Cellulophaga sp. L1A9: one gene and its partner. Each later gene encodes a partner of the first gene's protein in a complex. Links are inferred from orthologs where the notes say so. Each region holds a gene or a part of one and is shown in the gene's direction. Other genes may lie near its edges.

Region 1 (8,201 bases):
TCGCTAAATATGTAGCTATAAATGATGTAAATTTATTGTGTATTGGAAGGACTAACAAAGGCGAAAAATCTAATACTATTCAAGCCAATTTAAAAGATATTATAAATAGTATAAACGTGCCTTTACTGTTTACAGGAAGTAAAGAGCTTCATTTACCTTAATCCTATTTCAACAAGATATTAATTAATAATAAAAAAATATGAAAGCACATACCAGAGAAACACAATCCACAATGACTCCTCAAAAAGCATTGGATTTTTTAAAAGAAGGTAATCAGCGGTTTCAAAATAATTTAAAAGCAAATCGTAATTTACTAGAACAAGTAAATGATACCAGTGAAGGCCAATTTCCTTTTGCAACCATATTAAGTTGCATTGATTCTCGTGTTTCTGCCGAGTTAGTTTTTGATCAAGGACTAGGAGATGTTTTTAGTATCCGTATTGCTGGGAATTTTGTAAATGAAGATATTCTAGGAAGTATGGAATTTGCTAGTAAATTAGCTGGAACAAAACTTATTGTAGTTCTTGGCCATACCAGTTGTGGCGCGATAAAAGGAGCCTGTGACCATGCAAGAATGGGGAACTTAACCGCTTTGATAAATAAAATAGAGCCTGCTGTAGCTGCCGTTAAAGAACCACTAGACGAAAGTTTAAGAAATTCTAAAAATCTAGAGTTTGTAGATGCTGTTTCTGCTGAAAACGTTTTACAAACTATTAAAAATGTTAGAGAGCGCAGTGAAATTTTAGACGAAATGGAAAAGCAAGGCGAAATAAAAATAATTGGTGCTATGTATGATATTTCAACAGGTGAAGTAGATTTTTATTAGTCTTAAGTACACCTTCGTAATTTGAAAATGGCTTACCTTGTTTGTGGTAGGTCATTTTATGTAATAAAGTATCTTTCCAACCAATAAATCCTGAACAAATGAATCTTGATTTTGTATTCGAAAACAATAAAAAATGGGTTAACGATAAGTTAAGCGAGAACAGCAATTATTTTGATGAAATGGGAAAAGGTCAAAACCCAGAATTATTATACATTGGCTGCTCAGACAGTAGGGTAAGCGCAGAAGACTTAATGGGCCTAGAACCTGGTGAAGTATTTGTGCATAGAAATATTGCAAATATGGTTATAGGAACAGATTTAAATGCCATGTCTGTGGTTGAATATGCAGTAATGCATTTAGGCGTGGAACATATTGTAGTATGCGGTCATTATGGTTGTGGTGGAGTTAAGGCTGCTATGCAGTCTAAAGATTTAGGCATTCTTAACCCATGGCTTAGAAACATAAGAGATGTATATCGTATTCATAAAAAAGAGCTAAATGCGATTAAAAATGAACTAGAAAAATATGAACGTCTAGTAGAATTAAATGTTGAAGAACAATGCGTAAATCTTATTAAAACTGCAGCGGTACAAAAGGCTTATAGAGATCATGGTTTAAAGGTACATGGCTGGGTGTTTGATATTCATACAGGGAAATTAATCGATTTAAAAATTGATTTTGAAGGTATTCTCGGTAATATTATGGAGATTTACCACTTAGACTAATATTAGCTAAGTATTTAATTTAAAAATAATTAGCGCTGGGAAAACTTCAAAATTGTTTATAAATAAAGCCATTATAGTTTCACAAAATTTATTTCTATGAAGAATTTATTTTCTAATTTTAAAGGAGATCTTTTTGGAGGCATTACTGCGGGTATAGTTGCACTACCGTTAGCACTAGCTTTTGGTGTCAGCTCTGGTTTAGGGCCTAGTGCAGGTTTGTATGGCGCTATATTTATTAGCTTCTTTGCTGCAATATTTGGAGGAACAAATACGCAAATATCTGGTCCTACTGCACCAATGACAGCCGTAAGCATGGTTATAATTGCAGGAATCATTGCAATTAATGATGGGAGTGTTGAAAAAGCGCTACCCGCCATTCTAACGGTTTTCCTTTTAGGAGGTATCATGCAGATAGGTTTAGGGGTACTTGGTCTCGGTAAATACATTCGTTATATACCCTATCCAGTAGTGTCTGGTTTTATGACCGCCATAGGTCTTATCATTATCATTACGCAAACACTGCCTACCTTGGGGTATTATCCAAAAGATGACATAGCATTTGTAGATCAATATAAGCCACAAGCAGAAGAATTTATTTTAAAAAATATTTTAAAAGAAGAAGCTGGTGAAGGTATTTTAGTTTTAGAAAACTTTGAAGAAACGATCAACAGATCTAATGAAATTACACCAGAAAGTATTCAGAAAGAGGCACAGACTTTAGCTAATTCAGAAACTAAAGGTGCATTAGGTGCTTTAAAGGTTATCCCCCGTGCATTACAAAATATTAATTGGCTAGAATTTGGTCTGGCATTAGCAACTATATTTATTATTTACGGTTTTAAGCGAATAACAACAGTAGTACCAAGTACGCTAGTGGCTTTGCTCGTAGTTTCTGGTATTGCCTTTGGCTTTGATTTGAATTATAGGCCAATAGAGCAGATCCCTGCAGGATTTCCTATGCCTAATTTTAAAATTTTCACAGAATTTAGTTTAGGGAGCGTTATGCCGTATTTCTTTTCTGCATTGACCTTGGCTCTTCTTGGAGCTATTGACTCATTGTTAACCTCGGTGGTAGCAGATAACATGACCAAGACAAAACACATCCCAAATAAAGAATTGGTAGGACAAGGAATTGGAAATAGTATTGCTGCACTTTTTGGCGGGTTACCAGGTGCTGGAGCCACCATTAGAACCGTAGTAAATATTAATTCTGGAGGTAAAACAAAGCTATCTGGAATGATGGCCGGGATTTTATTATTGTTTATTCTATTAGCCTTAGGGCCAGTAGCCTCAAAAATACCCGCAGCAGTTTTAGCGGGTATACTGGTGACAGTTGGAATTAGCGTTATGGATTATAAAGGATTAAAAGCAATCCCAAGTTTACCAAAAGATATTAAAATAGGACCTATAAAATTAAGTTCAGAAGTTATTGTTATGATCGTAGTAATGCTCCTTTCTACATTCTGGAATTTAATTTATGCTGTAGGTATTGGTTTGGTAATTGCCTCATTAATGTTCATGAAAAAAATGGGTGATTTAACGGCAGAACGTTCCGATGTAAAATCGTTAGAGGAAGAAAAAGCATGGTCAGATGAAATTGATTTTCCTAAAAACTTAAAAGAAGAAGTTTTTATTAAACATTTAAAGGGACCTTTATTTTTTGGATCTACAAGTGAATTTCAGCAACTAGCAAACCAAATTCCAAAAACAGCATCAACCGTAATTATTAGAATGGGCCGTATGCAGTATATGGATCAATCGGGATTATATACCTTAGAAGATGTTTTAATCGATTTAAAGAAATCTAATATAACGATTCTCTTTGTGGGAGTTTTAAAACAACCAAGGTACATGATGGAGCGGGTAGATGTCATTCCAGATTTAATTCCTGAAGCACACATTTTCAAAACCTTTAATGAAAGTTTACTTTGGGTAAAAGAAAATATTAAAGACACTACAGTTACTTCTTAAAAAACCGCACTATTAAAGTACTTCATTTAACCCTTACCTTTCTAAGAGTTAAATTATTTAAAATAATACACTAAAAACACGCTATTTCACTGCTGATTAAAAAACTTTAAAGCAGTTCGCTATACTACTCCCATAAAAGTTTTAAATTTGTCGGCTAGTCCATTGTTATGATTGATAAAATAAAAGAACATATTGCTGAAATTGAAAAGTTTACTTCCGACTCTAAAGAGGCGGTAGAAAGCTTAAGAATTAAATACCTTGGTAAAAAAGGACTTTTAAATGATTTTTTTACGGAATTTAAAAATGTACCAAATGATCAGAAGAAAGAATTTGGGCAAACCATCAATCAGTTAAAGACAATTGCTACTGAAAAAATTAACAAGCTTAAAGAAGCTATAGAAGATAAAGTTGATGACAAAGGTGGTTATGGTGACTTAACACGCCCTGGAGAACCTGTAGAATTAGGTTCCAGACATCCAATATCTATTGTAAAAAATCAAATAATTGATATCTTCTCTAGAATAGGTTTTAATGTTTCTGAAGGTCCAGAAATTGAGGATGACTGGCATAACTTCACCGCATTGAACCTTCCTGAGTATCACCCCGCACGTGATATGCAGGACACCTTCTTTATTCAAACAAATCCTGATATTTTACTACGTACACATACCTCATCGGTACAAGTACGCTATATGGAAGATAATAAACCTCCAATAAGAACTATTTCTCCAGGTAGAGTATATAGAAACGAAGCTATCTCCGCTCGTTCTCATTGTTTTTTTCATCAAATAGAAGGATTGTATATTGATAAAAATGTTTCTTTTGCAGACCTTAAACAAACATTACAGTTTTTTACTACTGAGCTTTTTGGTAAATCTAAGATTAGATTGAGACCTTCTTACTTCCCCTTTACTGAACCAAGTGCAGAACTAGATGTGTACTGGGGATTAGAGACAGAAGCAGACTACAGAATCACCAAAGGAACCGGCTGGTTAGAAATTGGAGGTTGCGGTATGGTAGATCCTAATGTATTGACCAATTGCGGCATAGATCCTAATGAATATTCTGGTTTTGCATTTGGGGTAGGTATTGATCGTATTGCAATGCTACTACACCAAATTACAGATATCCGACTTTTAAGTGAAAATGATGTTCGCTTTTTAGAGCAATTTAAATCTGCACTATAGCATAAAGTAAAGTATATTTTTAGTAAAAACCCTTCTAAAGGAACCTACTCTTGAAAAAAGATATTAATATCCCTGTTGTTGAAGACGTTTACGTTGCCATTGTTTATGAATGGGATGACGAAATGTTGACTAAAGTTTGGAACGCCTATTTAATCAACAATAAAGAGACTGCCATAGAAATGGCTATTATAGTTTCAAACGGTTCTAATGATACAGATAAGACTGCCACTATTAGACATGGCTTAGGATCCTTAGAAGGCAAATCATTTAAAAAATTTGAACCGTTGCAAGAAGAAATCTTTGCTCTGGACAACATTTTTTCACTTTCCTTTTTCTCCAATAATAGGTTATTTGACAAAAAATATATTTTCAAAAAAAATACCATTAGCAGTAAAGCACTCACAACCATACCTTTGATAGGTAAAGAAGGGATAATCACTCCGTAAATCCTAAAATTTTCATAAAAATACATTTTTAAGTTCTTTTAGTTCGGTTTATTCCGAACTAATAAATATATTTGCACAGAATTTTACTGTCCATGGATTTTTATACCCAAAAAACAGTAGGAAATAAATTTAAAAATGGCAAATAGTATATGTAAAGAAAAAATGTCTTTAGTTGAAAAACTGGGGGTGCATTTAGAAAATAGAGAACAGCTGGCACCGGTTGCCGCACGTATCCTATCCTATATTATTTTAACTGGTAAAAAAGGAGCTACGTTTGAGGACATGGTAACCATTCTTTGTGCTAGTAAGAGCACTATTTCTACACACATTAATCACTTACAGGATTTAAAAAAAATTGAGTATTATACAAAGACCGGAGATCGTAAAAAATATTTTATTATAAACGCAGACACCATCATTCAGCATGTTGATAAAATGATAACTGATTGGAAAGAAGTGCGTGAATTACACCTAGAAATAAAAAACTACAAAGACAATCAAAATAATAAAAGTATTGAAAATAAAGAGGAAAAATTTGATTTAAATTTTCATAACGATTATATAAAATTTATAGATGGCGCTTCTGCTTCTATTGAAGAATTAAGAGTAAAATTAATTAAAGTTAAAAACAACAAACAAATCGATATTTAAACTAAGCACAAAATGAGACATAATAAACTATTAACGATACTAGCAATAACCCTACTTTTAGTCGTTTCAAGTTGCGGAGGCAATGGAGAACAAAAAGCTGCGGCGCCAGCAGGCCCTGCTCCTTCTTTCCCTGTAGTTGAAATGCAAACTAAAACCGTAACAGGATATCAAGAATACCCAGCAAATATAGAAGGTATTGTAAACAGTGATGTTAGAGCAAAAGTATCTGGTTATATTCAAAAAGTATTAGTAGACGAAGGACAAAAAGTACGTAAAGGTCAGGTGTTATTTAAATTAGAAACACAATCTTTAAGTCAAGATGCAGGTGCAGCAAAAGCACGTATTAATGTCGCTCAAGTTGAGGTAGATAAATTAGTTCCACTTGTAGAGAAAAACATTATTAGTCCTGTACAATTAGAAACCGCTAAAGCAAATTTAGCACAAGCACAAGCAAATTACAGCAGTGTATCTGCCAGTGTTGGTTATGCAACCATTAAAAGTCCTGTAGATGGCTACGTTGGTGCTATTAACTTTAGAGAAGGTGCCTTAATTAGTCCAAGTGATAGTATGCCATTAACAACAGTTAGCGAAATTAGTCAAGTGTATGCCTTTTTTAGTTTTAACGAAGCTCAGTATATAGATCTTTTACAAAGATCTGAAGGAACTACCAAAGCAGAACGTATTAAAAACTCGCCAGATTTGAGCTTAGTTTTAGCGAACGGAAAAATTTATTCTGAGACTGGACGTATTCAAACCAGTACTGGTCAGATCAATGAAAATACGGGAACTATAAAAATAAGAGCTGCTTTTAATAATCCAAATGAAATTTTAACCAATGGAAACAGTGGTACAATTAGATTTCCAATAGAATATAAAGATGCTATTGTGCTTCCCCAATCATCAACATATGAACAACAAAAAGACATTGTTGCTTTTATAGTTGATAAAGACAACAAAGTACAATCTACTATTCTAAAAGTACAAGGTACAGTGGGTAATTTATATGTGGTAGAATCTGGACTTAAAGCTGGTGATAGACTTGTTGTGTCTGGAGTTGGAAAATTAAGAGATGGTATGGCCATTACTCCACAAGACACCCCATTTGATGAAGCTATTAAACCAATAGAGGTTTTATTTAAGAATTAACAAATTATAAACTTATTTAGTTATGTTAAAAACATTTATTGAAAGACCAGTGCTTTCAACAGTAATCTCTATTATCATAGTAATACTTGGTGTCATCAGTATATCAAGCTTACCTATAGAGGAGTATCCAGATATTGCGCCACCTACCATTAAGGTAACAGCGTCTTATGCAGGAGCCAATGCAGAAACCGTTTTAGAGAGTGTAATTATCCCTATCGAAGAACAAATTAACGGTGTAGAAGGTATGAGTTATATTACCTCTACTGCATCTAACACAGGTGCTGCAGAAATTACCGTCTACTTTAACCAAGAAGTAGATGCAGATATAGCTGCGGTTAACGTTCAAAACCGTGTATCTAGAGCAAATGCATTACTACCACAAGAGGTTATACAGACCGGGGTAATCACACAAAAGCAAGAAACGAGTGCGTTAATGTTTATCTCTATGTATTCTGAAAATGAGAATTACGATGCGACATTCATTCAGAATTACTTGAAAATAAATGTGGTACCTGCAATGCAACGTATTAGTGGTGTTGGAGATGTTAGTTTATTCTCACAACAAGATTATGCGATGCGTATTTGGTTGAAACCTGAAAAATTAGCAACATACGGTTTAATACCTTCAGATATTACTGCGGCTTTAGCCGAGCAAAACTTAGAAGCTGCAGCAGGTTCTTTAGGGCAGAATAATGGGGAAGCATTCTCCTATACATTAACCTATAGCGGACGTTTTAAACATGAACAACAATATGCAGATATAGTTATTAAAGCTTTAGGTAATGGAGAGTTTCTTCGACTAAATGATGTAGCAACTATTGAGTTAGATGCACAATCTTATGCTGCTAACGCTATGAGTATGGGAAATCCTGCCGTATTTATGGGTATTTTCCAAACCAAAGGTTCTAATGCAAGAGAAATTATTGAGAATATCAAAGTTACACTTGAAGATGTAAAAAAAGACCTTCCAGAAGGTTTAGATATTTTTGTGCCTTATGATACTAGTTTGTTTTTAAATGCCTCTATAGAAAAGGTAATTAGCACTTTATTAGAAGCGTTCCTATTAGTGTTCTTAGTGGTATTCCTATTCTTACAAGATTTCAGGTCTACATTAATTCCAGCAATTGCGGTTCCGGTTTCTATTATAGGTACGTTCTTTTTCTTGAATGTTTTTGGATACTCTATTAACCTATTGACACTATTTGCGTTAGTTCTTGCCATTGGTATTGTGGTAGATGATGCTATTGTA
Region 2 (5,680 bases), 2.3 Mb from region 1 along the record:
TGGCATCTCTTGATGCTCTTTCTTTTCTTTACATGAAAAAAACAAAACAAAAAATACCACAACAAATCCCAACTTCCTCATAATTCCTTCTTTTTCCGAAGCCGAATTAACAATTAATTTGTTACAATTAAAAATAAAAATCAATTCAATTAAATAGCTATTGAATGTCTTGACACATTGTTTTATATTTGTTGGCTGTTAGCTGCAAATTATTATAAACTAATAATAGCAAGGTTTACAAGAACAAAATCAGAAACCAAAACTAATTATCCGATGAGGATACTTGAATAGAGGCGTATGGTTCTAAAAATTAGAACACTACACTATATTTAAAACTCGGAATTGAAAATATTATTAAATGAAAATATCTTACAACTGGCTAAAACAATTTTTACAGATTAGCTGGGAAGCTGAGCAAACTGCGGAATTATTAACAGATCTTGGCTTAGAGGTAGAAGGAATTGAAGCATTTGAATCGACAAAGGGAGGCTTAAAAGGCATCGTTGTAGGTCATGTTTTGTCTTGCGAGAAACATTCAAACGCTGATAAACTAAAAATAACCACGGTTGATATTGGGACAGGAAACCCAATTCAAATAGTATGTGGTGCTGCTAATGTTGCGCAAGGACAAAAAGTACCTGTTGCAACTATTGGTACAAAACTCTACACGAAAGAAGGTGAAGAGTGGATTATTAAAAAAGGTAAAATTCGAGGTGAAGAAAGCCACGGAATGATTTGCGCTGAAGATGAAATTGGTGTTGGGGAAAGTCACGATGGTATTATGGTACTGAGTGATGATCTAAAACCAGGAACACCTTGTGCTGCTATTTTTGAAGTAGAAAATGACACCATATTTGAAATTGGCTTAACGCCCAACAGAGCAGATGCTATGAGTCATTTAGGTGTCGCTAGAGATCTAAAAGCGGGTCTAAAACAAAAAGATCTTCAATTAGAACTCATTACACCTTCTGTAAGTAATTTTCATATTACCAATAGATCTTTAAAAATTGATGTTTCCGTTGATGATAATAAACTTGCGCCAAGATATGCTGGTGTAACGATAAACAATCTTACGGTTCAAGAATCTCCAAACTGGTTAAAGAATAGATTAAAGGCAATTGGTTTAAGCCCTATTAACAATATCGTAGATGTTACTAATTACGTACTTCATGAATTAGGACAGCCTTTACATGCATTTGATGCTAATAAAATAAAGGATAATAAAATTAATGTAAAAACTTTAGCTACTGGTACTAAATTTAAAACTTTAGATGGGGTAGAAATAGAATTACATGAGGATGATTTAATGATTTGCGATGCAGAAAAACCACTTTGCATAGCTGGTGTATATGGAGGATTAAATTCAGGGGTTACAAATGATACTACCTCAATTTTTCTAGAAAGCGCCTATTTTGACCCTATTTCTGTACGTAAAACATCAAAAAGACATGGTTTCAACACCGATGCATCGTTCCGTTTTGAAAGAGGTATTGATATTAATAGTGTTGAATATTGTTTAAAAAGAGCTGCAATATTAATTCAACAAATTGCCGGTGGTGATATCACCTCTGATATTATTGACTTATACCCAAACAAACAGAATGATTACCAAGTTTTCTTGACGTATAAAAAAATCAATCGCTTAATAGGACAAGAAATCCCTCAGGATATTATAAAATCTATATTAGCTTCTTTAGACATCAAGTTAAATAATGTTACGGAAACAGGATTAGGTTTAACTATTCCATTCTATAGAGTTGATGTTCGCAGGGAGGTAGATGTTATTGAAGAAATTTTAAGAGTCTACGGGTATAATAATATCAATTTCAAAGAAAAACTAAACGCTTCGATAGCTACGACAAGTCCTTTTGAAGATTACAAAATTCAATCTATTATAGGCGACTTTTTAGCAGCGAAGGGGTTTAATGAAATAATGACCAACAGCCTAACTTCTCCTATTTATAATAAAGAGGTTGAAAAGTTAAACGAAGAACATACTGTTAACATTATAAATCCCTTAAGTAATGATCTCTCTATTATGAGAAGAACGTTATTGTTTTCAGGATTGGAAGCTATATTATACAACAGCAATAGAAAAAGACAAAATTTAAAGTTCTTTGAATTTGGAAAAAGCTACCATAACTATAATGGGAAGCAGCAAGAAAATAAACATTTAGTTCTTTTCCTAACAGGCAACAAAAATGAAGACTCATGGATTGCACCAGCAGCCAAGACAAGTTTCTTTACCTTAAAATCAAATGTGGAAAGTATCTTAGAGCGTCTAGGTTTAAAAAATCTATCTACTGTGATTTCTAAAAGCGAAGAATTTTCTGAAGCAATAGCCATAAAATCTGGTAAAATAGACGTTGTAAATTTAGGAACGGTTCAGAAATCAATTCTAAAGAGTTTTGATTTAAAGAATGAAATACTTTATGCTGATTTTAAATGGGATGAAATTTTAACTCTTATTCGCGATCAAAAGATAGCGTATCAAGAAATTTCAAAATTCCCAGAAGTGAAAAGAGATTTTGCATTGCTTATTGACAATGAAGTTTATTTTAAAGACATTCATAACATTGCCTTTGAAACTGAAAAAACCTTATTAAAAGAAGTAAGTCTTTTTGATGTGTACACAGGATCTAAATTACCAAAAGGTAAAAAGTCTTATGCCGTAAGCTTCACGCTTAAATCTGAGAAAGCAACCTTGACAGATAAACAGATCGAAAAGATTATGTCAAAATTCAAACATAATTTTGAATCTAAACTTGGTGCTGAATTGCGCTAAGATGCTTATAAAGTGGTACTGCAAGTAAAGCTTATACTTAAGCTTTACTTGCAAGATGACTTACACTATCTATTACATGGATAACACCATTACATTGATTTGCATCGGCTTTAGTAATCACAGATTGATTTCCAAATTTATCCGTCAATATAATATCAATACCCTTCATTGTTGCCGTAAGCGTATCTCCTGTAAGCGTAGTAAAACGAGCGCTCCCTTCTCCACTACAAAGTGCCTTTAATATTTTTGAAGCCGAAAGTTTGCCTGCAATAATATGGTACCCTAAAATCGATTGAATTTCTTTCTTATTCTTCGTACGAACTAAATCTACAATTCTAGCTTTAGTTGAAGAATCAAAATTAATATCACTAGGCGCAAAAACAGTAAATTGAGCTTCACCATCCAATAAAGCATCTAATTCTGATACATGTACTGCTGCAATAAGAAGTTCGTGATTTCCGGAGTTTTCGGCATTCTTTAAAATAGATTTTTCAGGATCCATTTTAATATTGCCATTTTTTTTCTGCGCATTAACACTAAGCATAGTAAGCGTTAACAGCACTAAAAGAGGGGATTTTAGTAGCTTCATAATTCAAAGTAGGTATTAAAACTTAATCAATTTAAAAAAATTTGGGATGGTATTTCATCGTTGAAATACCAAATAATAATGACAAGATACACCTATTATTGGGTAGTTCATGGGCAATAAGATGCATTTCATAGAAATTAACATTTATTTAACATGTGTTTAGTGAAAATCCTCAATATATCTAATCCAACAATTTTGTAAATTTGATATGATCTCAAAAAATATTCAGATGCTATTGAAAAAGATAAACCTTGAAGATCAACTCAAAAAAGAGAAAGTGAAGCATTCAAGCTCCTCTAATACTTTGATTGATCAATTTTACCACATTCTAGAAGAAGAGCATAAAACAAGCACTAGAATCAGAGAGAAAACCATTAAAAAAAATCAGGGAAATTACAATCACTTTATTATTGATCTTTTAGAAACGGATAAAATATATCATATTGATCAAATAAAAAAAATATGTATTGACTACAGACTTCGCTTTTTAGATAGTTCCTATTTCAAAGGAGAAATCCCTAAAGAAGCCTTTTTAAAAATAAATAAACTAGAGCAAGAGCATAAGACCACGCTTAAAAATTTTAAAATAATTGCACCGTCTAAATTATTTAAATTGGAAGATAAGGACGACCCTTTATTATTTGCTTCTATAGGTAATAACTATTATTATTTAATACACCAATGGGGCAATGATATGAGTGCCTATAGAAAATTACTAATGCTCCCTTTTAAGAATATCATCAATTTACTGCTGGTCATTATGGCACTAAGTTATTGCATGACCTTATTGGTACCTTCTGGACTTTTTTCTAAATCTGCATCTAATGCTCAATTTTGGATCCTTTGTTTTTTTATGTTCAAAACAATTATGGCTATTACTATCTTTTATGGTTTTTCAAAGGGGAAAAACTTTACACCTGCTATTTGGAATAGTAAATTTATATAATAACAAAAACAGCGGCTCTAGGCCGCTGTTTTTTATTTGATATTTGAAGTCTTTAAATAAGATCACTTAATTGTGCTACCGCAGGAAAACGTTCTGTTGTAAAACCCTCCGCATACTCTACTCCTATTAACCTTCCTAAATCTCTAGCTCTGTAATTTACGCTGTCCGTAAAATTCTTACTACTTATTGGTGTCTCTGGTTCATTACTTTTTGGATCGTAGAACTGAGAACCATACGCAAAAATTGCTTCCGTCTTCTTCTCTATAAACCCAGAAACATCTACTAAAAGATCTGGATTTAAATTTTTCCATTGAATGTAATGGTACACTATTTTTGGTCGCCATGCATCTTGCCAAACGTCATCACCATCAAACTTTGTATCAATTTTAATCAATCCGCTCAAAAAACAAGCATCACTAACCAATTTACTGCCTTTACCATGATCTATATGACGATCATCGATAGCATTACAAAGCACTATTTCTGGTCGGTATTTCCGTATCATTTTTATTACCGCTAATTGATGCTCTCTATCGTTGGTAAAAAATCCATCTGCAAATTCTAAATTCTCACGAACCGTTACCCCTAAAATTTTAGCAGCAGCATTTGCTTCTTTGTCTCTAATTTCTGCACTACCACGAGTTCCTAACTCGCCCCTAGTTAAATCTACAATTCCAACTTTCTTACCATTGGAAATTTCTTTAGCAATTGTTGCTCCTGCACCTAACTCTACATCATCAGGGTGTGCACCAAAAGCCAATATATCTAATTTCATACTTCTCATTTATGATTCATTTGTCGCACAACACGACCAATTACTTACTTAGCAACAGCAATTGCTTGTTCAATATCTTCAATTAAATCTTCAATATCTTCAATACCTAATGAAAACCGAATTAAACCATCTGCTATTCCTTGGTTTTCTCTTTCTTCCGGACTCAATAAACCATGAGATGTTTTTGAAGGTGATAGCATGGTGCTTTCTACTCCCGCTAAGCTCATAGATGATTTAATAAGCTTTAATGCTTGCTGAAAGGTATATGAATCTATTGCTTCATTAAGTTCAAAAGAAAGCATCCCACCAAAGCCACGCATTTGAGATTTTGCCAATTCATGGTCTGGGTGGCTGGGTAATCCTGGATAATAAACCGCTTGAATATTTTTATTTTGATATAAAAATTCCGCCATTTTCTGAGCATTTTCATTCTGTGCTCGCACACGTATGCCCATTGTTTTAATACTTCGTTCTAACAACCAAACCGTATAATCACTTAAACTACCTCCAAAATTTTTCGCTAAATGAAATATACGTTCCATATATTCTTTCGTAGAGGCCACTGCCCCTGCTAATATGTCTGAA

Evidence for each region. The genes of interacting proteins can lie anywhere in the genome.
Region 2: the proteins of pheS (region 1) and pheT are in contact, whole or in part, in a crystal structure (PDB 6P24), measured with the Escherichia coli proteins. The link is inferred for Cellulophaga sp. L1A9 from one-to-one orthologs.

Annotation. Positions count from the first base shown.
Region 1 is NZ_CP047027.1:1,609,855-1,618,055, forward strand. What follows is about bases 2,719-5,699. They hold pheS (phenylalanine--tRNA ligase subunit alpha), read left to right. Parts: upstream 2,719-3,689; coding sequence 3,690-4,709; downstream 4,710-5,699. Other genes in these bases: GQR94_RS06850 (SulP family inorganic anion transporter), read left to right, coding at 2,719-3,522; GQR94_RS06860 (hypothetical protein), read left to right, coding at 4,760-5,155; GQR94_RS06865 (GbsR/MarR family transcriptional regulator), read left to right, coding at 5,291-5,699. In the rest of the region: GQR94_RS06835 (universal stress protein), read left to right, coding at 1-161; GQR94_RS06840 (carbonic anhydrase family protein), read left to right, coding at 200-826; GQR94_RS06845 (carbonic anhydrase), read left to right, coding at 925-1,551; more of GQR94_RS06850, read left to right, coding at 1,648-2,718; more of GQR94_RS06865, read left to right, coding at 5,700-5,806; GQR94_RS06870 (efflux RND transporter periplasmic adaptor subunit), read left to right, coding at 5,819-6,952; GQR94_RS06875 (efflux RND transporter permease subunit), read left to right, coding at 6,975-8,201.
Region 2 is NZ_CP047027.1:3,951,599-3,957,278, reverse strand. The notes cover bases 1-3,071. They hold pheT (phenylalanine--tRNA ligase subunit beta), read left to right. Parts: upstream 1-358; coding sequence 359-2,785; downstream 2,786-3,071. Other genes in these bases: GQR94_RS17385 (fasciclin domain-containing protein), read right to left, coding at 2,823-3,071; GQR94_RS17395 (peroxiredoxin), read right to left, coding at 1-81. In the rest of the region: more of GQR94_RS17385, read right to left, coding at 3,072-3,374; GQR94_RS17380 (hypothetical protein), read left to right, coding at 3,604-4,320; bacillithiol biosynthesis deacetylase BshB1, read right to left, coding at 4,373-5,095; GQR94_RS17370 (PLP-dependent aspartate aminotransferase family protein), read right to left, coding at 5,140-5,680.